DNA from 3 places in the Shewanella sp. N2AIL genome. Region 3 is predicted to be linked to each of the others. Evidence: predicted binding sites of a transcription regulator. Region 3 holds the regulator's gene; each other region holds the start of a gene.

Evidence for each region. The regulator LexA, encoded in region 3, represses DNA repair genes until DNA is damaged. The targets are predictions, from matches to a motif close to TACTGTATNNNNATACAGTA.
Region 1: the regulator LexA is predicted to act here: its motif matches at 7,345-7,364, upstream of dinB (DNA polymerase IV).
Region 2: the regulator LexA is predicted to act here: its motif matches at 6,450-6,469, upstream of MO387_RS07360 (YebG family protein).

Annotation. Positions count from the first base shown of each region.
Region 1 is NZ_JALBYT010000023.1:14,579-24,975, forward strand. It holds gene MO387_RS14020 (aminoacyl-histidine dipeptidase) at 127-1,587, shown strand; gene MO387_RS14025 (cache domain-containing protein) at 1,845-2,399, shown strand; gene MO387_RS14030 (methyl-accepting chemotaxis protein) at 2,495-4,141, shown strand; gene MO387_RS14035 (DMT family transporter) at 4,277-5,209, opposite strand; gene MO387_RS14040 (LysR family transcriptional regulator) at 5,302-6,201, shown strand; gene dinB (DNA polymerase IV) at 6,245-7,321, opposite strand; gene MO387_RS14050 (methyl-accepting chemotaxis protein) at 7,511-9,514, opposite strand; gene bfr (bacterioferritin) at 9,811-10,278, opposite strand; gene bfr (bacterioferritin) at 10,288-10,397, opposite strand, start outside.
Region 2 is NZ_JALBYT010000009.1:14,802-25,198, reverse strand. It holds gene pepN (aminopeptidase N) at 43-2,592, opposite strand; gene prc (carboxy terminal-processing peptidase) at 2,677-4,722, opposite strand; gene proQ (RNA chaperone ProQ) at 4,751-5,380, opposite strand; gene MO387_RS07365 (GAF domain-containing protein) at 5,663-6,121, opposite strand; gene MO387_RS07360 (YebG family protein) at 6,139-6,438, opposite strand; gene MO387_RS07355 (paraquat-inducible protein A) at 6,646-7,278, shown strand; gene MO387_RS07350 (paraquat-inducible protein A) at 7,280-7,897, shown strand; gene MO387_RS07345 (MlaD family protein) at 7,884-10,397, shown strand, end outside.
Region 3 is NZ_JALBYT010000013.1:88,532-98,928, reverse strand. It holds gene MO387_RS09960 (cytochrome c oxidase assembly protein) at 1-209, opposite strand, end outside; gene ctaD (cytochrome c oxidase subunit I) at 211-1,803, opposite strand; gene coxB (cytochrome c oxidase subunit II) at 1,813-3,369, opposite strand; gene MO387_RS09945 (SulA-like leucine-rich domain-containing protein) at 3,771-4,283, opposite strand; gene lexA (transcriptional repressor LexA) at 4,280-4,900, opposite strand; gene plsB (glycerol-3-phosphate 1-O-acyltransferase PlsB) at 5,061-7,484, shown strand; gene mtr (tryptophan permease) at 7,484-8,740, shown strand; gene MO387_RS09925 (VOC family protein) at 8,890-9,663, shown strand; gene MO387_RS09920 (ribonuclease T2) at 9,743-10,397, opposite strand, start outside.

The sequences.
Region 1 (10,397 bases), on a different contig from region 3:
CAACTGGAAACTTTGGCTGCCAGCGTAACAAAAGCCTGTGATGCTGAGATTAATTGGCTGCGCAGAATGTGCTAGAATGGCCGCAAATTTGCCCTATACCCACAAGACCTTATGAGGGACACTTCTGTGACAGCTTTAAGTCAGTTATACCCACAGCCATTATGGCAATGGTTTGAACAAATCTGCGCTATTCCCCACCCATCTAAGCATGAGCAAGCCTTAAGCCAGCACATTCAAGCGTGGGCAAAAAGCAAACAACTTGCCGTCGTTGAAGATGCCGTTGGCAACTTGATCATCCGCAAACCGGCTACGCCTGGAATGGAAGATCGTAAAATCGTGGTCATTCAAGCCCATATCGATATGGTGCCGCAGAAAAATGCCGACAAAGTACACGACTTCACCCAAGATCCTATCGAAGCTTATGTCGATGGCGATTGGGTTAAAGCCAAAGGCACGACCTTAGGTTCTGATAACGGTATCGGCATGGCATCGGCGCTGGCCATTTTGGGCTCAGATGATATCAAGCACGGTCCATTAGAAGTGCTACTGACCATCGATGAAGAAGCTGGCATGACGGGCGCCTTCGGTTTACAGGCGGGCATGTTAGACGCAGAGATCCTGATCAACACAGATTCTGAGCAAGAAGGTGAAATTTACATGGGCTGCGCCGGTGGCGTCGATGCTCAAATCACCCTGCCTATGGTTTGGCAAGCGTCTGAGCAAAGTTACTCAGCCTTTAGCCTGCATTTATCTGGCTTAAAAGGCGGTCACTCTGGGGTGAACATTCACTTAGGTCGCGGCAACGCCAACAAGTTATTAGCGCGTTTCCTATTTGAAAATGCAGATAATTTAGCGTTAGAGCTGACACAATTTAGCGGCGGTTCATTGCGTAATGCGATCCCACGTGAAGCCAACATCAGCTTTATGTTGCCAGAAGAAAACGTCGGTGCCTTAAACGAAAAAGTCGCTGAGTTTGAAGCGCTTATCCGCACTGAACTCGCCATTGCCGATCCTGATATGCGTTTAGTGTTAAACACTATCCCCACGCCAAAACGTGTGATGAGCGAAAACAGCCAAAATACCCTGATCGATTTGCTGCATGTGTGCCCGAACGGCGTGATCCGCATGAGCGATGAAGTCGAAGGTGTGACTGAAACCTCACTCAACGTAGGCGTTATCAGCACTGACGATGAACAAGTCACTATCCTGTGCCTTATTCGCTCACTGATTGATTCTGGCCGTACTCAAGTCGAAGGCATGTTAACTGCATTAACTAACTTAGCCGGAGCCGATATCGATTTAAGCGGCGCTTACCCAGGTTGGAAACCAGATAACAGCTCGCCTGTGATGGCGATAGTACGCGAAACCTATCAAGACATTTACCAGAAAGAGCCTGTGATCATGGTGATCCATGCGGGTCTTGAGTGTGGTCTATTCAAGAAACCTTATCCAGAAATGGATATGGTCTCGATTGGCCCCACGATTCGTTATCCACACGGACCAGATGAGATGGTGAACATCACCACAGTCGGCCAATATTGGACCTTATTATTAGCCGTACTCGAGCGTATTCCAGTTAAGGCGTAACGCCAGAATGTTAGCCTAGCTCGCTCAATTGGCACTCAATTCAAGGCCACATCTGCTCAAGTCAGATGTGGCCTTATTTTTTATCGCGCCTTCTATTAGTGTGTAGAAATGCCATTGATAAAATTTTTATGAAAGAACTGAATAACTTGAATTTTCTACTATAGTTGTTCTGTCTAACCCGAACGTATTTTTGCTTGTCGCGCTTTTAGAGATAGCCGCTTTCCCCTTCAATACTGTGACCTTAAGGAATAGAGATCATGAAATTTGGTAAAATCTTGTCAGCCGCCGCACTACTGCTCAGCAGTAACCTCAGTTTCGCCGAAGAAGTCCCCCAAGCCGTTATCGATCTAGCCGATTCACTGATGCCATTAGGTAAAGAAGTGGTGCTGGTGAATGCCGTTAAAGCGCAAAATGCTCAAGGCAAAAGTTTAGATTCGATCAAAACATTAGATGAAAAATGGATCGCCACCGCTGGGATTGATGATTTTATGTCGTCCTTGATGAACAACGAAGCGGCCAAGTTTCTCACCACCTTCGAAGCCAGCCAACCTTACTACCAAGAAATTTTTCTCATGGATAATCAAGGTGCTAACGTCGCCATGACCAGTAAAACCTCGGACTACTGGCAGGGTGATGAGGATAAATGGCAAAAATCCTTCGCCAATGGCAAAGGCGATAAGCACATAGGTCCGGTCAAATTTGACACTAGCTCCCAAGCTTATCTGGTACAAATATCGATACCCGTCATGGATGGCGATGCCGCAATTGGTGCTATCACCATCGGGATCAACCTCGATCAATTCGGACTCTAATAGCCAGAGAACGCCAGTGATGGGCCGCATCCGCTTTTATTTCGTGGTTATCGCGGCCCTCACCTTTCAGTGTATCAATCAAGGAGGGCGTGACTATGGAATGGTATAAAGATCTTTCCGTTAACCAGAAACTGACTTACCCGAGTCTGCTACTCGCTGGCGTAGTCATCTTCGCCTCTTCAACTGGCATCTTAGGGCTTAAAGCATTAAATAACAGCGCAAATACGCTCGCACTCGAATACTTACCGAGCCAATCTGAACTGCTGCAAGCTGATAAAGAGCTTTACCAAGCGCAAGTTGCCGAACGTAGCCTGATGTTCGTTAACGTGGGCACGGACTCCTATAATAGCCTTCTAAAACAGCACACTAATAGTATATCTTTGGTCAAAGAACACCTTAATCAGTTTTCCGAGGTGACCACTAGTCCCCTCGCAAAAGAAAAACTCAATGAATTAAATCGCAGTTTCGAGGCGTGGAGTACCACCACTTCTGAAATCAGCAATCAGCGCACCCAAAATGGCCGTAACGGTCGCACGACCGCCATTGATCTGAGTTTTGGCCAAGCAGCGACGCAATTCGAGCAGTTGCATCAAAATATTAATCAGTTGATCGATGACTTAAACAGCAACACGGCAGCAGCCGTCACCCAAGTGGATGATGACGCCTATCGTGGGCAGCAGATGCAGTTAATTGCTTTAACGATTAGTATCCTGATCTGCATTCTATTCATCGTTGCCTTGCCTAAACTCATTAGTAAGCCGCTCGCAGTTTTGCTCGCGAAAATCCACGACATTACCGATGGTGATGGTGATTTGACCGAGCGAGTCCAGCTAACCTCTAAGGACGAGCTTGGTGATCTCGCCAAGGCATTCAATCATTTTCTCGATAACTTACATGGCATTATCTCGCAGTTTAAACAATCTACTTCGGAGCTTAATGTCGCCGCCGAAGGGCTAGCCAAAACCAGTGCCACGGCAAAACATACCTTGATGGATCAACAGGCGGCCACCCACAGAATCGCCGATGCCAGTGATCACATTGCTGCCTCAGTGCAAGAAGTGTCAGTCAGTGCCAGTCATGCCGCCGATGCCGCGAAACAAGCCGATATCTTTACCGCAGATGGCCAAGAAAGAGTGAAAAAAACCATCAATGTAATTCGAGAACTCGCAGGGGATGTAGGCTCGGCAGAAATGCAAATCAACAAACTCGAACAAGAAGGCCAACATATCGGCCGCGTGCTTGAGGTGATCCAATCTATTGCCGAACAGACCAATCTATTAGCCCTTAACGCAGCGATTGAAGCGGCGCGAGCGGGCGAACAAGGACGCGGCTTTGCTGTGGTTGCCGATGAAGTGCGCTCCCTCGCCTCTAAGACCCACCAATCCACCGAAGAAATTAAATTGATGATCGCCAATGTGCAAAATGGCACCCAAAGCGCTGTGGCGGCAATTAATATCGGTAATGAAAAGGCCATTTCAAGCGTCGAAGCCGCCAGTAATGCCGGTGAAGCCCTCGCGCATATTGCAGAAATGGTGAGTCAGATCAGCGAGATGAATAATCAAATCGCCCTCGCTGCCAAAGCGCAAACCACTATGGCCAATGAGAGTCATCAAAATATTCAACACATTGCCGAACAGTCGGAGGACAGTTTACGCAACACTGATGAAATCTACGCCGCGAGCGTACAACTCTCGTCAATGGCGGGTAACCTCACGGCGCTGGTCAGTCGTTTTAAACTGTAAGTTGTTGAAAGTGTGTGCTTGCAAATATGTGATGTTTGAAAAGTCCCCTCTACCGAATAAGGGAGCATAAACCTGTCGCAGTGATTATCTGAATTCCGGTGCTCCCTTATATTTAAACAGCAAAGCTAGCATCGATTAGCAGCGCTTAACCATTAAGCCTCTTGTCGCCCGCAGATTGACCAACATAGGTAACATCAACGCAAGGATCACTATCAGCATCCCTACCAATTGCATTTCCGTTACCGCCTGTCCCATAGCTAACGCCGTTAATGCTGCAAATACAGGCACGAGATTAAAAAAGACCGATGCCTTAGCGGGGCCAAGCGCCTTAACGCCGTTAATCCAAAACAGATAACCGAGCACAGTAGCGAATAAACCTATGTAGAGCACGCTAGACAAAGCCGTTGTCGACAGCCCCATCAGCTCCTGCCAAGGGTGAAACTCACCACGGCCTAGCCCAACAACGGACATAGACACACTGGCAGCTATCATACTCAGCAAGGTAAAGGGCAACACAGGCAACCAATGGCCGACCCGTTGCGAACAAATGGTATAACCACTCCACGCCAACATGCCAGCGGCAATCATCACATCACCTTGGTTAAAACTGAAATTGAGCAACTGCTGCACACTGCCGTTGGTGATCACTAGCAGTACGCCCGCCAAACCGCCCACTAAGCTAAACACTTGTTGTCTGCTGAGCCATTCACGCTGTAATAGCGCGTTGACGATTGAAGTCACCAGCGGACTGAGCGCCATAATCAAGGCGCCATTGGCGGCAGAGGTGTACTGCAGCCCATTAAATAACGCCAGATTTAAGCCGCCCACACCAATCACGCCCACTAGCGCTATGACAGCGTATTGCGCCAAACTCAATTTGGGCCAAGCCTGCCGAGTAAAAACGATATATAACGCCAGAGTCACCGCCGCAATGGTAAAACGCCAGAATACGAGGGATTCACCTGACATCTCCTCCAGCACTCGCTTAGCAATGGGAAACACGCTGCCCCAGCTAAAAACGCAAATCAGTAGACAAACGAATGTCATGTAAGGTGTATGGGATTTCATATCGGACTCTAGGGAGGTAATTGGGATTGAGCTTAGTTTATAAGTTTCATATATTATTAAAACCTACAAGATTGAGAGCTTAAATTCCAAATATGAAACTTAATTATTCCTTAGACGATATGCGCCTATTTTGGGTGGTGGCACAACAAGGGAGCTTTAAGCTCGCGGCGCAACACTTAGGCATTCCACCTTCAACCTTAAGTCGTCGAATCAATCTGTTAGAACAATCATTAGGCCTGCGTTTACTGCACAGAGACGCACATAGAGTCAACCTTACCGCCACAGGTCAGCGTTATCTCGAACGCTGCGGCCCGCTGTTTATCGAGTTAAACCAGGTATCCGGTGAGTTGCATGCGGATAAACATCAAGCGGTTGGCAAACTGCGGATCTCGGCGCCCATTAACACTACCTATCGCTGGCTAGGTGAATCACTCAACGCCTTCCAACGGCATTATCCCAATATCGACATCGATTTAAGCCTGTCGAACATGAATATCGATGTCAGTGAAAACGCCATCGATATCGCCTTTCGAGTGGGTGAACCTAAAGATCCCGATTGGATTGCAAGGCCGCTCACCACGATTAGCTTTGTGCTTTGCGCCAGCACATCGGCAACCCAGTGGCATGCACTGCAAGCCATAGAAGCACTCGAACAGCATCCAGTTATCATCGCAAAGCCCGTAAAAACATGGCGCTTACAGCACAATATCACAGGGCAAGATTTCGAGTTTGAGCCGAGGGGGAACATCAAATTAGCCGTCGATGATATGGCGATCGCCAGTCAGGCTGTAGTGGCGGGACTCGGTATTGGACTATTGCCCATCAGCATGGCGAGTGAACAGATACAAAGCGGCAAGCTCGTTCAAATACTGCCAGAATGGCAAGGTATTCCGCGCACCGCCTACTTGATGTATCGCGATCGGGACAACTTACCCTTGCAGGTCAGACTGTTAATTGATTTTATGTTGGCAAATCCACCCGAGGCTTATTGAGCCATTCAGGTATGAGTCTGCGGCGTATCGACTCAGTAAACGCCTAGAGCGCTAAATCAAGCTGAGTCTGGGCATTTAGGATTTCGGGCACTGCGAGGATAGAATCGGCGAGGCCGACCGAAATACCTAATAGGCGAATGCCGCGACCCTCTTGCCTTGCCATCGCCTGTGCGAGTAGATCATAAAACATCACAATCGAGACTTCATCGCTACGATGCTCAATGGTGGTTTGTTTGAAATCATTAAACTTGAGTTTGACCACTTGCTTGTGAATTTTGCGCTCTTTAGCGCTGCGGCTCAAACGTAGGGCTAATTCTTGGATCAACCCCGGCATCACTTGCTGGCACTGCTCTAGGCTATAAATATCCTTTGCCAGCGTAGTTTCAACACCCACTGATTTACGCTCTCTGTCGGCGGAAATGCCCCGCTCATCGATGCCTTGGGAACGCTCAATCAGCACGCCACCAAACTTGCCGAATCGCGCCAATAACTCAGGTTTAGAATAGGCTTGCACATCACCACAGGTATTGAGCCCAAGCGAGGAGAGCTTTTCGGCGGTGACTTTGCCGACACCGGGAATTTTACGCAGCGATAAGGTTTTAACAAAATCAGGGAGTGTCTCAGGGGTAATCACATATTGGCCGTTTGGCTTATTCAAATCCGAGGCAACTTTAGCCAAAAACTTCACAGGTGCTATGCCTGCCGAAGCGGTTAACCCAGTTTCGGCTAAGATATCGCTGCGAATGGCCTGCGCAATCAAGGTCGCCGAGCCCTTATATTGTTGGCACTCACTCACGTCTAAATAGGCTTCATCTAAGGACAACGGCTCAATCAATGGGGTATAGCGGGAGAAAATTTCACGAATTTGCAGTGAGACATCTTTATAAACCTGCATCCGCCCAGGAACCAAAATGAGATCGGGACACAACTTAAAGGCATAAGCGGTCGCCATCGCCGAACGCACACCGAATTTACGTGCCTCGTAACTGCAAGTGCTAATAACACCACGACGATCGCTGCTGCCGCCCACAGCTAAAGGCTTGCCACGGTATTCGGGAAAGTCGCGCATTTCCACTGCCGCAAAATAGCAGTCCATATCGATGTGAATAATTTTTCGCACGTTGAATTCCTCCAACGCCAAAATACTGTATATAAAAACAGTAATCAAGTGTTCGTCATCAATTTAGCGAGGATCGGGCGGGAAACCTAAAATTAAAAGGAGCCTAAGCTCCTTTTGTGAGTGCACTATGAGTGATGCCGTGATTGAGCTGATGGTCAGTGAGCAAATAGTTCACTGACCAACTCAGGCTTAAATCTTAAATTGGCCGATATTGCGAGTAAGTGCGCGGGTCATATCCTCAAAGCCTTGCAAGCTTTGCGACAAGTCCTGACTCGAAAGCAAAGACTGATCCGACAACCCCCGCACATTATCGACATTGAGCGCCACTTCCTCGGCTGCCACGGCTTGCTGATCGATTGCTACGGTTATTTCAACCGTTTGCTGTTGGATTGACATAATCGCCGTGGCAATATCATTCAGTGCCGCTTCGACCTGAGTCGTTAACTCTTGCCCCGCTTTCGCTTGCTCAACGCCCGATTCCATCACTTGCTCGGCCTGCAATGCGCTTTGTTGCAAGGTTTGGATAATGCCTTGAATGTTAGCGGTAGAATCTTGGGTACGCGATGCCAACGTGCGCACTTCGTCTGCCACCACAGCAAAGCCACGGCCTTGCTCACCCGCACGCGCCGCTTCAATTGCTGCGTTAAGGGCTAATAGATTAGTTTGCTCGGCAATGTTACGGATCACGCTCAAGACTTCACCGATTTGCTCTGAGCTATTGCGTAAGTGTTTAATCACTTTCGCCGCCGCAATCACTTGTTGCGACAGTGCCTTCATCCCTTCGGTCGCACGGGAAACAATCTGTGTACCATCGTAGGCTTGAGTTTGCGCCTTCTGAGCAAAATCATTCGCCCTCTGGGCACTGACAGCCATTTCTTGACTGGTTTGCGCCATTTGCGTTGCAGCGGTAGCAACCGAATCTATCTGCTGCTTCTGCGATGAGACCGACGACACGGCTAAATCGCAAATCTGCCGCGCATCAATAACACCCGTGCCTACCTCTTGGGTTAAACTGCGCGTATCCAACAGCATGTGCTGCACTTTCTCGGCAAAGCGATTAAAGGCATCGCCAAGTTTGCCTAACTCGTCTTCTCGATCCATTAGAATACGTTTTGATAAATCACTGTCACCTTCGGCAATATCTTCCATCGCATCCAATAAATTAGCGAGTTGACGTCTAAAGGGTAGCAACATCAACCATACCGTCACCCCCATTAGCAGCATGATACCTATGGCGACCATACTCGCATTCCAGAACGTAGCGGTCACTGGCGCTTCAATCACTTCGTGGGGCAACATAAAGGCTAAGTGCCACTTTTGTTTGGGATAATCGCCGCCCACAGTCACAAAGCTCACCCGCTGGGGCACGCCATTGAACGTAACGTTAGCAAACCCTTGCGCTTCCCTTTGCATCTGTTGTCTTAATGCCGAAAACCCTGAGGTCTGCTTAAACTGAGTGTCCACTTGATTTGCCAAAGAACCCGGCGGGAAACGTTCTGAAAAACCAGGGAAATACACCAACTTGCCTTCGTCTGTCATCAAGAAAGCTTGGCCAAAGTCACGGTATTTGATCGGTGCCAGCAGGGATTTACCAATAGTATCAATCAAAATATCCATGCCGCCGATCCCAATCAGCTCACCATTGGCAGCATAAACAGGGGTTTTAACCGTGGCAGAAATTGAACCATCGTTCGCATCGACCGCAGGATCGCCAACAAACAAGCCACGCTGGTCAATCGCCTCCTGCCACCAAGGTCGTTTGTTGGTGTAGTAATCTGGGTCGCCATCGAAGCGGCCATTAAGGTCAAAGTACTCGAAGGTATTGGCCGAGCCAAAAAACACCGACTTAACATCGCTATCGCGATCGGAGAAAGACTTAAAGTAAGCAATAATGTCTTGATAATGGCGATCAGCCGCGAGATGACTGCCACGGGCGTGATACTGAGTAAACCATTTGACTAAACCCGGCTCGGCAAACACTGAATGGATCACTTGGCCCTTAGCAATAAAGTAACCGCTAATCTCATTGGCTTTTAAGGCAACTAACGCCGAAATATCCGCATCGACCTGCTTTCGCGTGTTATCACTTTCTTTCGTCACCAACAAAGCGGCGACTAAGGTAAGCAGTACAGCAAGCGCTCCAACGATAGTCACCACTAACTGCAAACTTAGAGAACGTTTCATATATCCCATCAATCTTCCCGTCTGGCTGGCCAACAAGTTAACAATATGGCTCGCAAAAATAGTTTTACACGGTAACAATTTTTACCTGTTAACAACAGATGAAATCGCCATAAAAAACGTAAATAAGTATTTGTAAAGAAAGGATATTGGCCTTATAACAGGATTCGCTAAATTTAAGATGTTTTGCAGAGGATGAGTTTGTAGAGGCAGAGTTTTACAGTCAGATAGACTATATACAGATTGGATTAATAGGAAGCGGTAGAAATAGGATCAGCGAGACACTCCCGCTGATCTCGATTTAGTGATTACATCTTAGTTTGTAGGTAGTTTTGTAGCCCAACACGGTCGATAAGTCCGAGTTGTTTTTCGAGCCAATACATGTGGTCCGACTCAGTATCGTCGAGTAATACTTCGAGGATTTCGCGGGTTTGGTAATCTTGCTTCTGCTCACACAGGGCAATCACTTGGCGCAAATCGTCCGCGACCTTGTACTCGTAGGCGAGATCATTACGCAGCATCTCTTCCACATCTTTACCTATGTTCAACGCCTCACGGGCGGCAACATTAGGCGTTCCTTCGAGGAATAAAATACGCTGTACTAATTTGGCCGCATGGGCTTTTTCATCATCGGACTCATGGGCGATGCGCTCATAGAGTTCATTCAAGCCCCAATCTTCGTACATATGGGCATGGACAAAATATTGATCCATTGCCGAGAGTTCTCCCGTTAGGAGTCGATTTAACGCATCGATGACGTCTTTATCGCCTTTCATATTCCGCTCCTATTGGTCGCTAATTTGCGATTGTAGATAATTTTGAATCCCGGTTAGCGTAATGAGCTCTTGCTGCGACTCAAGCCAATCTAAGTGTTCTTCCTCGTCTTCAAGGATGT
Region 2 (10,397 bases), on a different contig from region 3:
ATATCAGGGCGGCATCGATTGCCGCCCTCCTCCTACAAACCGCTATTTTGCCAATGCCTTAGAGACTTTTTCGTACATATCCTTAGATAAGTCAGGTAAAGCCAAAAGTTGCCCTAAACAGGCTTTTATTAAGGTTTGACGGCCTAAGTCGAATTTATGGAACTGGATCAATGGCGTCACCATGCGCGCCGCGACCTGCGGATTGAGCTTATTAAGGGTAATTAAGCATTCGGTTAATAACGCATAACCCTTACCGTCTTGACGGTGGAATTGGTAAATATTCCCCGCCGCAAAACTGCCCACTAACGCGCGCACTCGGTTTGGATTACTCATACTAAAACGCTTGTGCTGCTGTAATTGACGCAGACGTTCAATCACATCTTGCGCATTACGAGTCGCTTGCAACATAAACCATTTATCCATTACCAATGGCGTGTCCTGCCAACGCAGCTCAAATGCGGTCATCAACTCATCTCGACAAGGCAAATCACCCACGTTCGCCGCAGTCAGTGCGCCGAGGGAATCAGTCATATTGCTGGCTTTATCAAACTGAGCAATCACTAACGCTTCAGCCTCATCCGACACCCGTGCTAACCAAGTTAAACACTGATTTTTAAGCGCTCTTGCCTGCGTACTATCGACTGGTACCAAAGAGCGATAGAGCGCGATCAATTCATCTTCAGAGTGTGAAGCCAGCTCAGTTAACACAAATTCACGGGCTAAGGCTAACGCATCGAGATCAACGCTCTCTGTTTGCTCAATCAAAGCAGATGCCGTAGGTATGGCTAAGATTTCGGCAATCAATGCTGGGTCAAGTTCAGTGTCTAACAACACGCCTTTAAAACTATCGCGCACGCGGGGATCGAGTGTCATGGCTTGTTGCTGCTGTAAACTCGCCACATTTTGCCAAATCGCTTGGCTCACTAAGGTCACTGAAGCTTCCCAGCGCGCCACTTCGCTGCTGGCAAAACGCATCAAGTGAACCAGTTGATCCACATTGAATCTGTATTGTAATTTGACTGGCGCGGAGAAGTTTTGCAGCAGTGAAGCCACCGGTTTATGACTTAACCCCTCAAAACTAAACACTTGTTCCACTTGAGTAAAGTCGAGAACTTCATTCACTAAAGAATGCCCCTTGGCATCTAACAGTTCGATGCTAAAAGGAATATGTAAAGGTGATGCACAGTTCGCTAAACTTTGCTTAAGGGTTAATTGGTAAACGCCAGTTAGCGCATCGAAACTGTCCATCGCAGTCACAATCGGCGTGCCTGCTTGGCTATACCATAAACGGAATTGGGTTAAATCTACGCCGCTGGCATCTTCCATTGCCGCCACAAAATCATCGCAAGTGACCGCTTGGCCATCATGGCGTTTAAAATACAGTTTCATCCCCGCTTGAAACTTTTCTTCGCCGAGCAAAGTGTGCATCATGCGGATCACTTCAGCGCCCTTGTTATACACAGTGACTGTGTAGAAATTATTCATCTCAATCACAGATTCTGGACGAATAGGATGGGACATAGGGCCAGAATCTTCAGCAAACTGTTGATTCTTGATCACTTTGATTGCGTGAATTCGATTCACCGCGCGTGAACCTAAATCAGAGCTAAATTCTTGATCACGAAAAACCGTTAAGCCTTCCTTTAAACTTAACTGGAACCAATCGCGGCACGTCACGCGGTTTCCGGTCCAGTTGTGGAAATACTCGTGGCCTACCACCGATTCAATACCGTGATAATCCTCGTCTGTGGCCGTTAAGGTATCTGCAAGCACATATTTAGTGTTGAAGATATTTAAGCCTTTGTTTTCCATCGCTCCCATATTGAAAAAGTCGACGGCAACTATCATGTAAATATCTAAATCGTACTCGAGGTCAAAACGACTCTCATCCCATGCCATGGATTTTTTCAGCGATGCCATCGCATGGTGTGCTTTATGTAAATTACCTTTATCGACGAACACTTGCAGGATCACTTTACGGCGACTGCGAGTAATGAACTCATCTTGCAACAGATCAAAATCGCCAGCGACTAAGGCAAACAAGTAAGCCGGTTTTGGAAACGGATCTTGCCAGCAAACATAATGGCGACCGCCCTCCAATTCGCCTTGATCAATCAAATTACCGTTACTCAGTAAAAACGGGAATGCGGCTCTATCGGCTTCGATGCGCACAGTATATTTGGCTAATACATCGGGACGGTCGAGGAAATAAGTGATCCGTCTAAAGCCCTCAGCCTCACATTGCGTGCAGTAGGCACCATCGGACATATACAGGCCTTCAAGGCTCGAATTGGCCTCGGGATCGAGCTTAGTGACGATGTTCAGCTCAAACTCATCAAGCGCCGTTTCTAAGACTAATTGACCCGCGCTAACATGGTAAGGCACTGCCTCACCGTCAACCGTCAACGAGATCACAGTTAAGTCTTCACCATCCAACACTAGGGCTTGGGTATGCTTAGAAGCGCGTTTTACCCGACTTATCGCCTGCACCTGAGTCGCATTGCCCGCCAGATTAAAAGCTAAGTCAATCGTGTCTATCGTGAAGAGTGGCGCTTGATAATCTTTTAAGTATTTTGCTTGAGCTTGTGTCATTTCGATCCCTTTAACGCTGATCTAAATAAGAAAAAACGCGCCATAAGCGCGTTTTGATATTGGATAAATCGACTCGAGTAGCGCCTACTTAGCACTAGTTTTAGCCAGTTTTTGCGCATCAGCCATATCTAAAGTGATATAAGCCGTTTCATCTAAAAATGCGTCTGGCAATTCGGCGTCGTCTTTAATGTCTTCCATGGATTTAACCGGTGCTAAACCATTGGCGACTCGGCGCTCGTTCGTTCTATCGAGGACTTTCTTCTCATCGGCTTCGCGGGAGGCAATGCGCTCACTTTCAACCAGAGAAACTGTCTTCTCTTTGTGGTGCTTTTTAAAGTCGGCAATATCTTGATTGATATAAGCAAACTCTACACTGCTTTTGATGCGGTTAAGGTGCTTGGCCTCAAGGCTAGTCACTAACTCAGGCGTCACATCATTGAGCGTGCCATATTGTGCCATTGGCACTTTATCCCAAGGTAAGGCATTTTTCTCTTCAGCTTCACCGTACTCACCTGGCTCTAACGCACTTGGGTAAGCAATGTTTGGTGTCACACCTTTAAGCTGAGTGCTGCCGCCATTGATCCGATAAAACTTTTGAATTGTGTATTGCACATGACCAATTGGTTTTTCATACATGTCGTAGATACGGCCTAAGCTCTTATGCTGCTGCACTGTACCTTTACCAAAGCTAGACTCACCAACAATAAGTGCGCGGTCATAGTCTTGTAGTGCGGCAGCAAAAATCTCAGAGGCTGAGGCACTGTAACGGTCAACCATCACAGTCAACGGGCCCGCATAACTGGTTTTGCCATCGTTATCACGGTGCGCAGACACACGGCCATCGGCATCACGAATTTGCACCACAGGGCCCATATCGATAAAGAGTCCTGTCAGCAACACGGCTTCTGTTAATGCACCACCACCGTTACCTCTAAGGTCGATGACTATGCCTTCAACTTTGGCTTCGTTTAACTTCACTAGCTCTTTCTCAACGTCCTGTGACAGATTCATGTAGAAACCAGGAATATGGATCACACCGACTTTGCGATTAGCGTACTCGCCATCTTTAGGTTCAATCACCTTAGAGGTAGCCGCTCTGTCTTCAAGACGAATTTTATCGCGTACTAAGGTAACGTCGAATGGCTTAGCATTCGAACCACCTTTCTTCGGTAAAATTTGCAGTACGACTTTACTGCCCTTAGGTCCTTTGATCAGATCAACCACGTCGTCTAAACGCCAGCCGATCACATCAACAATTTCACCGCCTTCTTGACCGACGCCGACAATCTTGTCTTCTGGCGACAGTTTTTCGCTGCCAGCCGCAGGGCCGCCAGCAATTAAGCTTTTAATAACAGTGTAATCGTCTTCAAGTTGCAGTTGAGCACCAATCCCTTCAAGGCTTAAATTCATTTCCATTTGGAAACGTTCAGCATTGCGTGGCGACAGGTAACTCGTATGCGGCTCAATGCTGCGTGAGAAGGCATTCATCACGCCTTGGAACACGTCTTCACTGTTGGTTTGAGTCAAACGTTTGATGGCGTTGTTGTAACGCTTTTGCAGGATCTCAACAATCTCAGGCCATTTTTTACCTGTGAGTTTCAGATTTAGCGCATCGTATTTGACACGTTGACGCCATAACTCATTGATCTCGGCTTGATCTTTTGGCCATGCCGCATCGTCACGGTCATACTCATAGGCATCGCCGGGGGCGGAGAAATCCATCTCTTTGTCCAGAAGGGATAAAGCATAGACAAAGCCTTCATAACGACGCTTTTGGACGATATCAAACATTTTATAGGCAGGCTCAAGTTCACCAGAACTGAGCATGTCATCGAATTGGGTAGCATAAGGTTTAAAGCTATCGACATCCGCTTGGGTTAACACATTGCGGCGATAGTCTAACTGCTGCAGGTAACGGTCAAAAATTTGCGTAGAAAAGGCATCATCAAGATTAAATCTATGATAGTGCGAACGAGTGTATAAGTCCGTTACCCTTTTGCTCGCGACCTTATGTTGCGCTTCCTGCTTGAGAGTGGGTAACTCGCTGATTTGAATCGTGGGTGGTACGGCCCAAGCCGAGAATCCGACAAAAACAGTGGCGATCGAGGTAGCCAAAGTGAGTTTTCGCATCAACAAGTTACTCCGTTTTAAAAAATGATTACAGCAGGATATGTTCTGCTCTAACTTTAATCGTTAGGCCACTATCAAGCTGAACATGAATATCTTCCTTGTTAATATCGGTAATCACACCGGCTACGGGTGTCATACCTAACTTAACATTGACGCGTTGTTTTTTCGTTAAATCAGTCAATTGTGCTTGGACATAATTTACGACTGGCGCTGCAGCTTTAGGCGCAGGCTTAGCAGGACGCTCAGTTTTAGCACGTTGAGGAACAGCCACCTTTTTAGGTGCTTTCTTCGCCGCAGGCTTAGGTGCGAGTGCTGCACGTTTCGCTTTCGCTTTATCCTGACTTTCTTTCAACATGGCTTGAGCATGGTCAATGTGCTCTTGCTCTAACTCGCCGCAAGGTTCGCCATCCAGATTAACGCGTTGTGCGCCCGCTTTAACGCACTTTAAATAGCGCCAGCTGCTGGTGTAACGTCTTAAGGCAACTCTGAGCTGAGTTTTACTGACTTTAGAATCATCAGCCAACCTTTCAGCCAAATCTTGAAACAATCCGATTTTTAATGGCTTAGTTTCACCTTCAGCAATAAAGCACAAAGGAAATGTTTCATACAAATACGCCAAAATTGCATTGGTGTCGGTCAACTTTTCTGTTGATTCCATCATTACTTCCACAGTCAAAAAGGGACATCGATTCGAGGTGATATATATCAACTTCTTACGTGTCGTTTATCTTCGTTAAACTCAATATTGAGTCAACGTACAAATTAGCATCCTAGCCGCGTTTACTAAAGTTAAAAAAAATATACCTTAACAAATTTTTACAGCTCAAAACACTAAGCTTATTCATTGCATGCCAATCAAACCAGCTTAATGCGTGCAGGCGCATATTATAAGGCGCACGCCACCGATTGCGACTATGAATTATGCGTTATTGTACGAAAATTAATCAAATAGGCAGTTTTCAAAACTTTTAACCAGTAATTCCAGCCCCTTTTGGTCTTCTTCATCGAAACGATCGAAGATTGGGCTGTCAATATCGAGCACAGCAATCACGTTACCTTGGGCACGAACTGGCACAACGATTTCAGAATTACTGGCAGAATCACAGGCAATATGGCCATCAAATTGATGAACATCGGCCACTCGCTGGGTTTGATTGGTGAATGCCGCCGTACCACACACGCCTTTTCCTAACGGAATACGTGTACAAGCCACTTTACCTTGAAATGGGCCTAGTACGAGTTGTTCGCCACGCATAACGTAGAATCCCACCCAGTTCAGCTCAGTCAAATTATCATTGAGTAAGGCTGAAAAATTCGCCATTGCCGCAACAAGGTCGTCTTCCCCTTCCAACAAGGCCAAGGCTTGACGGTTAAGTGACTCATAAAATTTCGATTTCATTACATTTCCTAACAATTTTATTCTGCTGCTTCGGTCTTTTTAGCCGCTTTTTTCGCAGCAGGTGGATTCGTTGGCGTACTATTAACCTGAACGACACCTTTAAGCAAGTTCGTCAGCTCATCTTTATTGTTAGCAAAATAGAATGCGAGCTTTTCGCCCACGCTTTCATCTATACCTAAATCAGCTTTTTGAATGAAGGGGATAAGGTTATCGGCGATATCGAGCATCTTATCGTAGGCATCAGCCTCCTTCTTAGATGTGAATGTCATCTTTTCAACCCCTTCTCTGACCACGACAAACTGTGTTATTACTGCCATGACTGCCCTCGCACTGTTTTTATATACAGTAACTAGAGTGACATAGATTGAACTTGTGATGCAAGTGTTCTGATTAATCTGATATTATTAGCGTACTTTCGTTGCCAAGATTATAAAGCGCTAGACTGTGCAGAACGGCTTATTAGCACTACACTTTGCACCGATCTCGCTGTTATTACTCCTATTTAGGCTAATATATATTTTTATATGCATGAAAACGCAGCAGAAAATTCAGTAATCCTTTGCCGTTCCTGCGATTTAGCAGTCCGCAAACGTGCCTTGCCAAGCGGTGTCAGAGCCCTTTGCCCCCGTTGCAGTACTGCACTTTATGACACTCCCTACTGCTCTGTAAATGGCATGCTCGCCCTATGTATCTCGGCATTAGTGTTTTATTTTCCTGCCAATTTTTTACCCGTACTCGAAATTCACTTTTTCGGCAGTATTCGCACCACCACAGTTTTTCAGGGCGCGTTTGCAGTATTTGACCAAGGTTATTGGGTTGTAGGTTTAGCCGTGCTTGCCGCCGCTGTGATTGGTCCAGGCTTATTACTATTGTCGATACTGACGCAGATTTTGATTGTGAAATGGGGACTGAGTCGTCTTTTTTGGCGTAACTCATTAAAGCAATTATTGAAGTTTCATGGCGTATTGTCGCAGCTCACTATGCTAGAAATTTATGTGATCAGCTTTTTGGTTTCATCGTTCCAGCTTTCTGATTTTTCGGATATTTATTTTGGTATGGGCACATTTTGCTTCACTATGTTGTTTCTCGTGACTTTATTTCTTCAACGAGAGTACGACTTAGAACACATGTGGACTTTATTGGAAGGTCATCGCTGATATGAAGCAACAAGGTAAAGATATCGGCCTGTGTCTGTGCAAGGTATGCCGCCAGCTCAATAGTAGTGACCTCACCCATTGCCAGCGCTGTGAAGCTGAGTTACAGGTCAGGGACTATTCTAGCCTGCAAAAAAGTTGGGCTTTGTTGATTACAGCAGCCATCTTGCTGGTGCCAGCGAATATTTACCCCATTACTATGCTGACCAATCAAGGGCAAGTGCGGCACGACACCATTTTTTCAGGCATTTTGCATTTAGTGCATTCAGATATGTTGCCCATTGCCGTGATAGTTTTTACTGCCAGTATTTTAGTGCCATGGATTAAAATCATCGGCTTATCCATTTATCTGTGTGCGATCAGCTTTGATATTCCGATTTCAAAAAAGAAATTGATGGTGGGTTTTCACATCATCGAATGGATTGGTCGTTGGTCTATGCTCGATTTATTTGTCATCTCAATCACAGTGGCATTAGTGAATATGGGACAACTACTCGATGCTAAACCCGCGCCTGCAGCGACTGCATTTGCCTTGGTTATTCTGTTAACTCAGTTAGCCGCAAAAGTGTTAGACACTCGTTTACTCTGGGATCGATTGGAACCTCAAGATGACACAAATTGAATCGCCGAAAGTTGTAAAGAAAAAACTCTTTTCGCCCATTTGGCTACTGCCTATTGTCGCGTTGGCATTGGGTGCATGGCTGGGCATCAAGAGCATTAAAGAATCGGGCGTTGAAATTCAAATTCACTTTCCGAGCGCCACAGGGATTGACGTAGGTAAAACCTTAGTCAAATACCAAGGCTTGACTGTCGGTAAAGTCAAAGACATTGGCATAGATGAAGATCTCAAGGGCGTAAACGTTAAAGTCATGATGGACTACCGTGCTAAGCCTTTCTTAAATAAAGAGACCCTCTTCTGGCTTGTCACCCCCAAGGCCAGCATCACAGGTGTTGAAGGCTTAGATGCACTGTTTTCGGGTAACTACATTGCGATTCAACCGGGTAAAGGTAATGCGTCAACATTTTTTGAAGCAGAACGCCAACCACCGCCGATGCAAATCGGCTCAGAAGGTGTGATGGTCGAATTGACCTCAGACAAACTCGGTTCGCTCGATGTTGGCTCGCCGATATTTTTCCGCCAAATTCCGGTTGGAAGCGTAGTCAGCTATCGTCTAGATGGTAATCAAAGAGTCATCATCAGCGCCTTTATTCAAGAGCAATACGCGCGATTAGTGAAGAAAAACTCTCACTTTTGGAATGTCTCCGGTGTTAAAATTGATGCTTCGCTGACTGGGGTTAAAGTCAGCTCTGAGAGTTTGGCATCCATTCTGGCTGGCGGCGTGAGTTTCAGCTCTGACGATAAAGCGGATATTGCCAAAAACGGCGACGTTTTTTCGCTTTATGATTCAGAAACCACAGCCCTTGGCGGCATAGAAATAAACCTAACCATGGCTGATGCTAACGGCGTCGACAAAGGCACTCGCATTGTTTATCGCGGCATCAGTATCGGCAGTATTTTAAGCAAGCAACTCACCGCCAATGGCGTAACAGCTGTGGCTAAGTTTGAACCTCAATACGGTTCACTGTTAACTAACGACGGCGTGTTTTGGCTTGAAGGTGCCGATATTTCCCTCTCAGGCATTAAAAATCCAGAGCGTTTACTAACGGGCAGCGTGATCAACTTCCTGCCGGGCATTAATACAAAAACGGCGATGCCAAGCAGTTTTGCCTTACAAGCCAAAGCGCCTGATTTACTGCAATCGAAGAAGCGTTTCTTGACCTTAACCTCAGCCGAAAACATGGGCATTTCAGCGGGCGCCGAAGTTCGCTTTAAGCAAATCCCTATTGGCTCAGTGCTTGCGGTTAAGTTAACCAAAGATTTATCGGCGGTGGAATACCAACTCGAGTTACAACCTGAGTTTGCTAGCCTAATTCGCAGTGACAGCTATTTTGTCCCTGAGTCAGCATTAACAGTAAAAGCATCACTAGAGGGCGTTTCAGTCAAAGCAAGGGACTTTACGACGCTCACTCAAGGTGCAGTGAGCTTGATCCAAGGCCACAGCGATACACCATTCGCCGCCAACAGTGCCCTCACCTTGTTTAGTTCTGTGGATGCCGCGACAGCCTTCTATGATCGTCAGCAACAAGTGCATCTGACCTTAATCAGTCAAGATGGCGCCGATGTCAGCCAAGGCTCACCGATTTACTATAAAAAGATGCAAATTGGCACAGTTGACTCAGTGAACTGGCAAAGTAAGACCGAAGACTTTGCTATCAAGCTCGCTATCGACAAACAGTTCCAGCCCTTGCTGAAAAAGCCGAATGTGTTCTGGCGTAACAGCGCCGTGGATATTAGCGCCAGTCTTGCCGGTATTGATGTTGCGGTCGCGCCGCTTCAAGGAGCATTAAAGGGCAGCATCAGTCTGGGATTGCTTGATAGTAATGGCAAAGCCAGCAATGCAGCTAACTTAAAACTCTATGAGAGCAAGCAGCTGGCATTAACTCAGGCGCAGGCAATTCGCCTCACCTTACCCGCTTCAAGTAAACTGGCGGCCAAGGCAGCGATTCGTTATCAAGGTCATCAAGTGGGTGAAGTGTCGCAGGTGAAGCTCAATGCCGATCTCAATACACTCACTGCAACGGCCTATCTCTACGGCGAATACGCCGAACATTTCAGCCGCAGCGACTGTGAATATCATCTAGTGGATGCGCAAATTTCTCTGGCGGGAATTAAAGCGCCAGAAACCTTGATCACTGGCCCTTATATCGGTGTACTGCCGGGTACAAGCAATCAAAAAGCGACCCAGTTTGTTGCCAACCTCGCTGCCAGCAGCTATGCCAACGTTGCCGAAGATGCGCTAAAATTCACCTTAGAAGATACCAACTTAGGCTCGATGAAAGTCGGCACACCTATCTTCTTCCGTGGTATCAAAGTCGGTCAAATCGACGGTTATCACCTGTCGACACAGGGCAATAGCGTGCTGATGCAGGCCCATATTGAGCCGCAGTACAGTCACTTAGTGAATCAAAGCAGTCAGTTCTGGGATGCTTCTGGGATTAAAGTCGATGTTGGCCTCTTTTCAGGTGCGCAAATCGAAGCGGGCTCGCTGGAAACCTTACTC
Region 3 (10,397 bases):
GTGACAATACGGCTAGTATCTATGGTTATCGCTTGATAACTACTGGCAGTATTGGAGGTTTTACCGTTAATCCCTAGTTTCTCACACAGGACATCGTATAGCGGCACCAGCGCGAACCCAAAACCAAACATACCAATACAGCCCATGACGAGCATGCTGATAAGCTTTCGATTTGACTTAGGTTTTTCTGGCTGGTGATGGTTCGTCATTTCATTTCACCTCAGGTGGTGTCGTGAAGGAGTGGTAAGGCGCTGGGCTTGGCAATGTCCACTCCAAACCCTCGGAACCTTCCCAGGGTTTAGCGGGGGCTTTCTCGCCGCCACGGATGCACTTGATGACTAACACTAAGAAAATCAATTGTGATAAGCCGAAGGCGAAGCCACCAATCGAGACGATTTGATTAACATCGGCAAATTGAATCGAGTAATCGGGGATACGCCTTGGCATACCAGCTAGCCCAAGGAAATGCATCGGGAAAAACAGCACGTTGACTGAAATCACCGAACACCAAAAATGCCATTGCCCCAGTCGCTCGTTGTACATGTGCCCCGTCCACTTAGGGAGCCAGTAATAGGCTGCCGCCATGATGGAGAAAATCGCCCCTGTCACGAGCACATAATGGAAATGCGCCACCACAAAATAGGTGTCGTGGTATTGGAAGTCGGCTGGCGTAATGGCAAGCATTAACCCCGAAAACCCGCCAATGGTGAAGAGTATGATAAAGGCCACGGCGAACAACATAGGGGTTTCGAAGCTGAGTGAACCGCGCCACATAGTCGCGACCCAGTTAAACACTTTCACCCCCGTTGGCACCGCAATCAACATAGTGCAATACATGAAGAACAGCTCGGCAAACACTGGCATGCCTGTAGTGAACATATGGTGCGCCCACACGAGGAACGACAGAATTGCAATACTGGCAGTGGCATAAACCATTGATGCATAGCCGAATAATGGTTTGCGGCTGAAGGCGGGTACTATGGCGGAGATGATGCCAAAGGACGGCAAAATCATGATGTAGACCTCAGGGTGGCCGAAGAACCAGAAAATATGCTGGAACATCACAGGATCGCCGCCGCCTGCGGCTTCGAAGAAGCTAGTGCCGAAAAACTTATCGGTCAGTACCATAGTCACAGCGCCCGCGAGTACTGGCATCACAGCGATCAGCAGGAATGCTGTGATAAGCCAAGTCCACACAAACAGCGGCAGCTTCATCCATGTCATGCCGGGCGCACGTAAATTCACTATGGTTACAATCACGTTGATTGCGCCCATGATCGAACTTATCCCCATGATATGAATAGAGAACACGAAGAGTGCCGTGCTGTCAGGACTATAAGTGGTAGACAGTGGCGCGTAGAAGGTCCAACCAAAGTTAGGTCCACCACCTTCCATAAACAGCGAGCTGAGTAGGATGGTAAAGGCGAAGGGTAAGATCCAAAAACTCCAGTTATTCATCCGTGGCAGCGCCATATCGGGCGCACCAATCATCATAGGGATCAGCCAGTTTGCGAGCCCTGTAAAGGCTGGCATTACCGCGCCGAATACCATGATCAGCCCATGGACTGTGGTCATTTGGTTAAAGAAGTTGGGCTCGACCAATTGTAATCCGGGCTGAAACAGTTCAGCGCGGATCACCATGGCCATAGCGCCACCGGTTAAAAACATAATGAAGCTGAACCATAAATACAAAGTACCAATGTCTTTATGGTTGGTGGTTAGCACCCAGCGCATGATGCCCTTTGGCGCACCATGATGATGGTCATCATGGGCTGCGGTTTGATCTTGAGTCGTTGTGCTCATCATAATCCCCTACTGTCCATGGCTTGCGATATCAGCGGGTTGCACTGTATCGCCGGTATTGTTGCCCCAAGCATTACGTTCATAGGTAATGACGGCCGCGAGTTGCTGTGGGCTGAGTTGTTTGCCAAATGCCTGCATAGCCGTGCCCGTTTTGCCGTGCATCACAATATCGAGATGATTGGCGACGGGTCCTGTGGCGATAGCACTGCCAGCGAGTGCGGGGAAGGCGGGTGGTATGCCAGCTCCCGTTAACTGATGGCAGGCCGCACAAGTGGTGGCGTAAACAGTTTCACCTTCGGCCATCAAGGCGTCGTGGGTGAGAGTGGGGAGGCTCGCCGGATCGACTATGGTTGTGGAGTCGACAACGGCTGCGGGCTCAGTTGCAGGTGCGGGTGTTGGGGTCGTATTGGCTGGTGCGGTAGCTGGTGCCTGTGTGCCAGCACTGCCGTTCATGTGCTCGTTAACGTCTTTGGCCTGCACAGCATCGCCAGTATTATTGCCCCAAGCATTACGCTCATAGGTAATCACTGCGGCAATTTCTTGTGCAGTCAATTGCTTACCAAAGGCTTGCATGGCCGTACCCGTTTTACCGTTGAGCACGATTTCAAGGTGGCCGCTGAGCGGTCCCGTTGCTATCGGACTGCCTTTGAGGTGTGGGAATACGCCTTGTAACCCCTCGCCATTAGGCTGGTGGCAGGCTGCGCAGTGACCGAGGTAAACTTGCTCACCTTGGGTCATTAGCTCCTCTGTGCTAAGGGTCTGTGACAATGCAGCTTGAGCAGCTTCTGCCGCCGCGCCTGCAGCTTGTTTTTGCTCCGCTACCCAAGCTTCAAACTCGGCTTCGGGTAAGGCTTGCACTACAATCGGCATAAAACCATGGTCTTTACCGCAGAGTTCCGCGCATTGACCACGGTAAATGCCGGGTTTGTCTATGCGAGTCCAGGCCTCATTGATAAACCCAGGATTAGCATCTTTCTTCACGGCAAAAGCAGGTACCCACCATGAATGGATGACATCTTCAGAGGTCATCAAAAAGCGGATTTTGCGATTTATCGGCAGTACGAGCGGCTTATCGACTTCCAATAGGTAGTGTTCACCTTTGGTTTCGGTACCGTCGATTTGGGCTCTAGGGGTTGCGAGTATGCTGTAAAAATCAATGTCTTGATCGAAATAGCTGTAATGCCATTTCCATTGGGAACCCGTGACTTTAACGGTCAGATCGGCGTCGCTGGGATCTTCCATCGCAATTAAGGTCTTTGTCGCTGGAATCGCCATTAAGATCAAAATGATAAATGGCAGAATCGTCCAAGCGATTTCAACTTTAGTGCTTTCGTGAAAGTGCGACGCGACAGCGCCTTTGGATTTTCTGTGGTTGATCATGGCGTAAATCATCACGCCAAAGACCACAAGGCCAATGGCGCAGCAGATATACAAGATGGTCATGTGCAAGTGATAAACCTTGCCACTGATCTCGGTTACGCCAGGGGTCATGTTGAACCGCATGTCCGCGGCGGCCAACGGTGGTGCGAATAACACCACGAGTAAACAATACAACAATTGCTTCACAAGACTTCTCCTCTGCCAATTGCGAATAGCAACTACAAAGAAGAGCAACACAGTAAGTCTCAACTCTATGCAAACTCTTCAGTTCCCAAAAAAGCGTTTTTGACTTCAACGTGCGTTGGCGGCTGTTACTTTTAATTAAGTATTGTTACTGCTGGTATTAGCCACGCTGGCACATACGACTGAAATAAATCTGTTCTCTATTTTTAGTGGCATTTTGAACTCGATTACGGCTCGATTTATTTGCCACGGGCGGCGATATATCATCGCCGACTAAATCAACCATACTTGCTGTTTAAATATTGATCAAGATCACTTATTTATCTAATTGTCTGAAAAATTGCCAAAAAAAAGCCTCACATTCATAGGCGAGGCGGCTTTCAAGGTAAAAAATAAATGAATATTTAATGTACAGCGCTAAAAAAAGATTGTTGGCCGAAGAGATTGCCTTGCTCAATGCGTACGTCGCCGTGTAAGTGACTGTTTACGTCTTCAAGCACTATACCCATGGCGCGGGCACTTTTAGCCACGATTTGCAGGCGACGATTATCGCGTGCATCCAGTGATTGGGTCCAAGTAATAACTGCACTGGACGTACCACTTGTTAAGGCTTTTTCCATTGCCCACAGGGTTTCGACTTCATCTTTAGCGTGCACCAGCAAGACTCTGTCCATACGCACGCCTGCATTGGCGAGCATTTGTTTGTAGCCAATGCTCGGTGGGTTGATGAGCACTAACCAACGACCCTGTTGGCTTAACTGGGCGAGTTGCGCACTCAAATGGATTAACTCTTGGCGGCCTTGAGTCTTAGTTGGCATGCAGGCGATAGGTGCATGGTGCCAGTCATAGTCGGCATCACGGACTTCATCGAGCCACAAGCCCGGATGGCGGGGTGCATTGCCAAGTAGTTTGTTCATAGCCAATCTCCATTACGGATCACACCGACGGCGAGTCCTTCAATTGTTAAACTTTGATAGCCTAAATCCACTTTAATCGGGGAATAGTCTTCATTTTCGGCGTGTAGATAGACCACATTACCTTTTTTTTCGAAACGTTTAACAGTGACATCGTCGTCGACTCTAGCGACAACCACTTGACCATTTCTAGCTTGTTGTACTTTATGAACAGCCAGCAAATCTCCTTCGAGAATGCCAATATTCTTCATGCTGTCGCCTTTAACCCGCAGTAAAAAATCGGCGGCGGGATGGAACATGCTTGGGTCGACTTGGTAGTACTGTTCAACATGTTCTTGGGCGAGAATAGGTTCGCCAGCGGCTACTTGACCGATAAGCGGTAAACCTGTTTCAGTTACTTCTTCGACTTCCGCAGTCAGACGAATGCCCCGCGATGTGCCTGGCATGATCTCAATGCAGCCCTTTTTCGCCAACGCTTTAAGATGCTCTTCAGCCGCATTGGCGCTCTTAAAACCTAAACGGGTCGCGATTTCTGCCCGAGTGGGTGGCATGCCAGTATCGGCAATATTTCGTTTAATTAGCTCTAAAATTTCAGCTTGGCGTGGCGTCAAAGGTCTCATGGTGTTTCCTGTTTTTCTATACAGTTACTGTTAGTATATACAGTATTATTTGCAGCGCAAGTATTAACCACTTTTTAGCTATGTTGGAGAGAATTAGCGAATATTACCCATAGTCTGGTATTCTACCGGGCTAGTAAACGTACTTAATTGCATAAGAATAATGCCTAAACACGACTCTCTTTGGTTGAAATCATTACGCTGGATCCAAAAACACTTAGTGCACACTATTGTTGTGCCTCAGGATCCCTTTGCCGATCTGAATCTGGATGCCTCCAGACCCCTTGCTTATGTGATGAAAACGGAATCGCTGAGTGACATCGCTGCCCTGAGCGAAATTACGGCTAAGTTAGGACTGCCGAGCCCCTATGAGCCTTTAGTGGCAAATGGTGTAATCGCGCCTCGGGTTGTCTGCCTTCAAGGGCGTAAGCCGCTGTTTGGTGAGCGTGCGGGTAACGAGCCTTTCCTCGAATGCTTTATGCGTTTATTGGCCGTGCATAAGGAACGCCCTGAATTAGACATTCAACTGGTGCCCGTAAGCCTATATTGGGGCCGCACGCCAGGGAAAGAAGACGACACTATGAAGGCGGCTGTGTTTGAGCGGGAAAACCCGACTTGGCTGCGCAAATGCTTGATGATTTTATTCTTAGGTCGACATAACTTCGTACAGTTTTCAAATGCGGTATCTCTGCGATACATGGCCGACGAACACGGCACTGACATGGGGATTGCCCATAAATTAGCGCGGGTCGCGCGGGTGCATTTCCGCCGTCAACGTAAGGTGATGACAGGGCCTGTGCTGCCAAATCGCCAAGCATTGTTTCATTCGCTGCTCAAATCCGAGTCGCTGCGTAAAGCGATTCAAGAAGAAGCGGCCAACAAAAAGATTTCTGAGACCCAAGCGCGCGAGACGGCTATTGAGTATCTCGATGAAATCGCTGCCGATTACTCAGATAGTTTAGTGCGTATTGCCGAGCGTTTTTTAACTTGGTTGTGGAACAAGCTTTACAGCGGGATCAACATCAAAGGCGCCGAGCAAGTTCGCCAGTTGCACCATGATGGCCACGAGATTGTCTATGTGCCTTGCCATCGCAGCCACATGGATTACCTGCTGTTATCGTATATTTTGTATTATCAAGGCATGGTTCCGCCGCACATTGCAGCCGGTATTAACCTCAACTTCTGGCCCGCGGGGCCTATGTTCCGTCGCGGTGGTGCCTTCTTTATCCGCCGTAGTTTTAATGGCAACAAGCTGTATACCGCAGTATTCCGTGAGTATTTAGATCAACTGTTTGCGAAAGGTTATTCGGTGGAATATTTCTCCGAAGGCGGCCGCTCACGTACCGGTCGTCTATTGGCGCCAAAAACCGGCATGATTGCTATGACGATGAACAGCGTGCTGCGCGGTATCGAGCGTCCGGTAACATTGGTGCCTGTGTATTTAGGCTATGACCATGTGATGGAAGTGGCGACGTACCATAAAGAGTTAAGTGGTAAGAAAAAGAAAAAAGAATCTGTGTGGCAGGTGTTTGGTGCGATTCGCAAACTTGGTAATTTCGGCCAAGGTTATGTGAACTTTGGCGAGCCGATTACTCTGCAAAACTTCTTAAATGAGCGCGCGCCAAACTGGCGTACTGAGTTGGCCGATGATCCTGAGCAAAAACCAAGCTGGTTAACGCCAGCGGTAAACGTGCTGGCGAATCGAGTGATGACAAATATTAACGATGCTGCAGCGGCGAGTTCGGTGACCTTGACGAGTTTAGTGTTGCTGGCCACAGATCAAAATGCCTTAGAGCGCAGTCTGCTGGAACGTCAGCTTGATCTGTATCTGACTCTACTCAAAAAAGTGCCTTACACTACTTATACTTCGGTTGCCGAAGGTGATGGTAAGCATTTAGTGCAGCAAGGTTTAGAGCTGAATAAGTTTGTTGTTTGTGCCGATCCTTTAGGTGAAATCGTGTCTATCGAGGCGAGTCAGGCTGTGTCCATGACTTACTATCGTAACAATATCATCCACTTATTTATTGTACCGTCATTAATTGCGAGTTGTTTAACGCATAATGAGCAGATCCCGCGTCAGCAAGTGGTGTCAATCGTTGCCGATTTTTATCCACTGCTGAAAGCCGAACTCTTCATGGGCATTAAGGATGTACCTGCCTATGTCAATCAAGTGCTGGATTTCTTCATTGAACAAGGGTTAGTGGTTGAGACTGATACCTTAACCGTCGTGCCTGAGCACACTAGCCAACTATTATTGTTAGCCAGTTCAGTAAGCGAGACTCTGCAACGCTATGCCATTATTTTCAATCTGTTAGCGAACAGGCCTAAGATGGAGCGCTCAGAACTTGAGTCTGAGAGTCATCTACTCGCCCAGCGTTTAGGCGCTTTGCATGGCATTACCGCGCCTGAGTTCTACGATAAGAAACTTTACGGCACCTTGAGCGTTAAGCTCAAAGAATTGGGCTATCTAGCGGATAACCAAGATAAGTCCAATATCAATCGCATACGAGATCAAGCCAATAGCTTATTACGTCCGTCAGTGAAACAAACGATAGTGGCGAGTGTCACCGCGGAGCATACAGTTTAATGGCAAATCATATGAATGCGGGTAAGCATAAGCCCGCAGGTAAGTCCTTGCTCGGCGGCGCCATGATTATTGCCGGCACGACCGTAGGTGCAGGGATGTTTTCTCTGCCCGTGGTCGGTGCCGGTATGTGGTTTGGCTATTCGATTTTAATGTTATTGGGCATTTGGTTTTGCATGTTGATGTCGGGCTTATTGCTGCTCGAAACCAATTTGCATTTCGAACCGGGTGCTAGCTTCGATACTTTAAGCAAGCAAACCTTAGGGCAGTTTTGGCGGATAGTGAACGGCGTTTCTATCGCTTTCGTGCTGTATATTTTGACTTATGCCTATATCAGCGGTGGTGGCTCGATTGTGAATCACAGCTTGCAGGGCATGGGAATTGAGTTACCGCAAAGTGTTGCTGGGCTGGTGTTTGCCATAGTGTTGGCTAGTATCGTATTGATCAGCACTAAGGCGGTGGATCGCATTACCACGATTATGCTCGGCGGTATGATCATTACCTTCTTCCTTGCAATCGGCAATTTACTGATCGAAATCGATGTGACTAAGTTGCTCGAACCCGATGGTAATAATAGCTTTTCACCTTATCTGTGGGCGGCGCTACCCTTTGGTCTTGCCAGCTTTGGCTACCATGGTAACGTTCCCAGCTTAGTGAAGTATTACGGCAAAGATTCCACCACCATTATCAAGGCTATTTTCGTCGGCACCTTTATCGCGCTGGTGATTTATGCCTGTTGGTTAGTGGCGACTATGGGCAATATTCCCCGCAGCCAGTTTATCGACATTATTGCCCAAGGCGGCAATATGGGGGTCTTGGTGGGCGCTTTGTCCGAGGTGATGGCGAGTAGCTGGTTGAACAGTATGTTGACCCTGTTTGCTAACTTGGCCGTGGCTTCATCTTTCTTAGGGGTGACCTTAGGTCTGTTTGATTATCTCGCCGACTTGTTTGGTTTTGACGATTCGCGCTCGGGCCGGATGAAAACCGCGTTAGTGACCTTTGTGCCGCCGACGATTTTAGGATTACTGTTCCCCGACGGCTTCTTAGTGGCGATTGGCTTTGCGGCATTAGCGGCGACAGTGTGGGCGGTAATCGTCCCGGCGCTGATGGCCTATAAATCACGGCAGTTATTCCCCGAGAGCACAGGTTTTAGAGTGATAGGCGGTACGCCGCTGATTATTCTTGTGGTGTTATTTGGCATAGTCACGGGTGCTTGTCATCTGCTCGCGATGGCAAATTTACTGCCGCAATATTCCTAATTTGTTTCGATGATTTAAGCCCTCTGCGAGAGGGCTTTTTTGTATTTAGCGATTGAGTTTTAATCCTGCAGATCTTTTTTATCTCGACACTGGACAGAAGTACGAACTCAGGCTTAACTCGAATGATTGTAAAAACGAAGGAGCAAATGATGAAAATTACTCAGTACGCACAAGGACATGCATGTTGGGTTGAACTCGCAAGCCACGATTGGCAAGCTGCTAAGGCATTCTACCAAGCGTTATTTGGTTGGGACTCAGTTGACATGCCGATCCCAGAAGGTCATTTTTCGCTATTCAATTTAGCGGGGGATGATTTAGGTGCCATGTACCAAATCCCCGAGTCAGAGTCGCAGATCCCTAGCCATTGGCGAGTCTACTTTGCCGTTGATGATATGGATGCCAGCATTGCAGCGATTCAAGATGTGGGTGGCCAAGTGCACATGGGGCCGCACATTGTTGCTGACGCGGGCGTGATGGCGCAGGTGAGCGATCCACAAGGCGCACGTTTTGCGCTGTGGCAAGCGAAGAATCATATCGGTGCTCGCCGTCAGGGTGAACTCAATACCCTTTGCTGGGTTGAGCTGGCTTGCAGAGAGCCGCGCGCTGAAGAAGCCTTTTACTGCAAAATATTCCCTTGGACTAACTCGCCCAGCGACATGCCGGACATCGAATATTCTGAGTGGCAAGTTGATGGTCAATCCATCGGCGGCATGATGACCATCATGCCCGAATGGGGTGATATCTCTCCCCATTGGCTGCTTTATTTTGCAGTAGCCGATTGCGATGCATTTGCAGAAAAAGCCCAAGCGTTAGGCGCGCAAGTGTGCATTCCGCCCAGTGATATCCCCGATGTGGGCAGATTCTCTGTAATAGCCGACGCCCAAGGCGCCACCTTTGCGGTGATCAAGCTTAATCAGATGTAAGGCCATATTTAGGACGAGTCACATTTAAGATTAAAAACGGCGACACTTAGTCGCCGTTTTTATGTGTCTAACCATCTGTTTAATTAGCATTATCAATCATGATTGTCTCAGGGCAGGAGCCTCTGCCTGCCTTGTTAGCCTTGGCGAGTAGGCTAGGCAAGGAGTCTGAGGCTTTAATGACCTCGGGCAAGTTAATGCGGATTTCACTCAGTAATCCTTTGCCACATTCTAGGCTCATTTTAACGTGAGCACCTTGACCGAAACTGCTATCAAAACTTTGGTTTAACTCACTTTTACTGACACTCTTACCTATGTTGTCATGAATAAATTTTTGTACCCATGCCGAGGCATTGACCGCTTGGGTCAGCTGGGTTGCCAATAAAAAGTACTCGTTAGGGTCTTGGCTACGGCAAGTGCCGTGTTTCCACCATTCGTGGCGTTCTAAACAGGTGCCATATTGGGTGCTTGGCATGACTTTTTCTAAATTTTTGCGCACCGATGGATTCAGTTCAAACTCAGGATAAGTACAGAAATCATTTGGTTGTAGTTTGACTGTGCTGCAATAACCGTAACGCGTGCCGCATTGCTGTTTATTCGGCCACAGTCCGTGCAGGCTGAAGTGTTGCCACTGGCTCGATTCAGGCGTTTGGCTGAGGGCACGACATTCTGCTTTACGGCGGCCATAGAGTTCGCAGAAGGTACTTTGCCAGCTTAAGGCTAGCACGTTGGCGTCA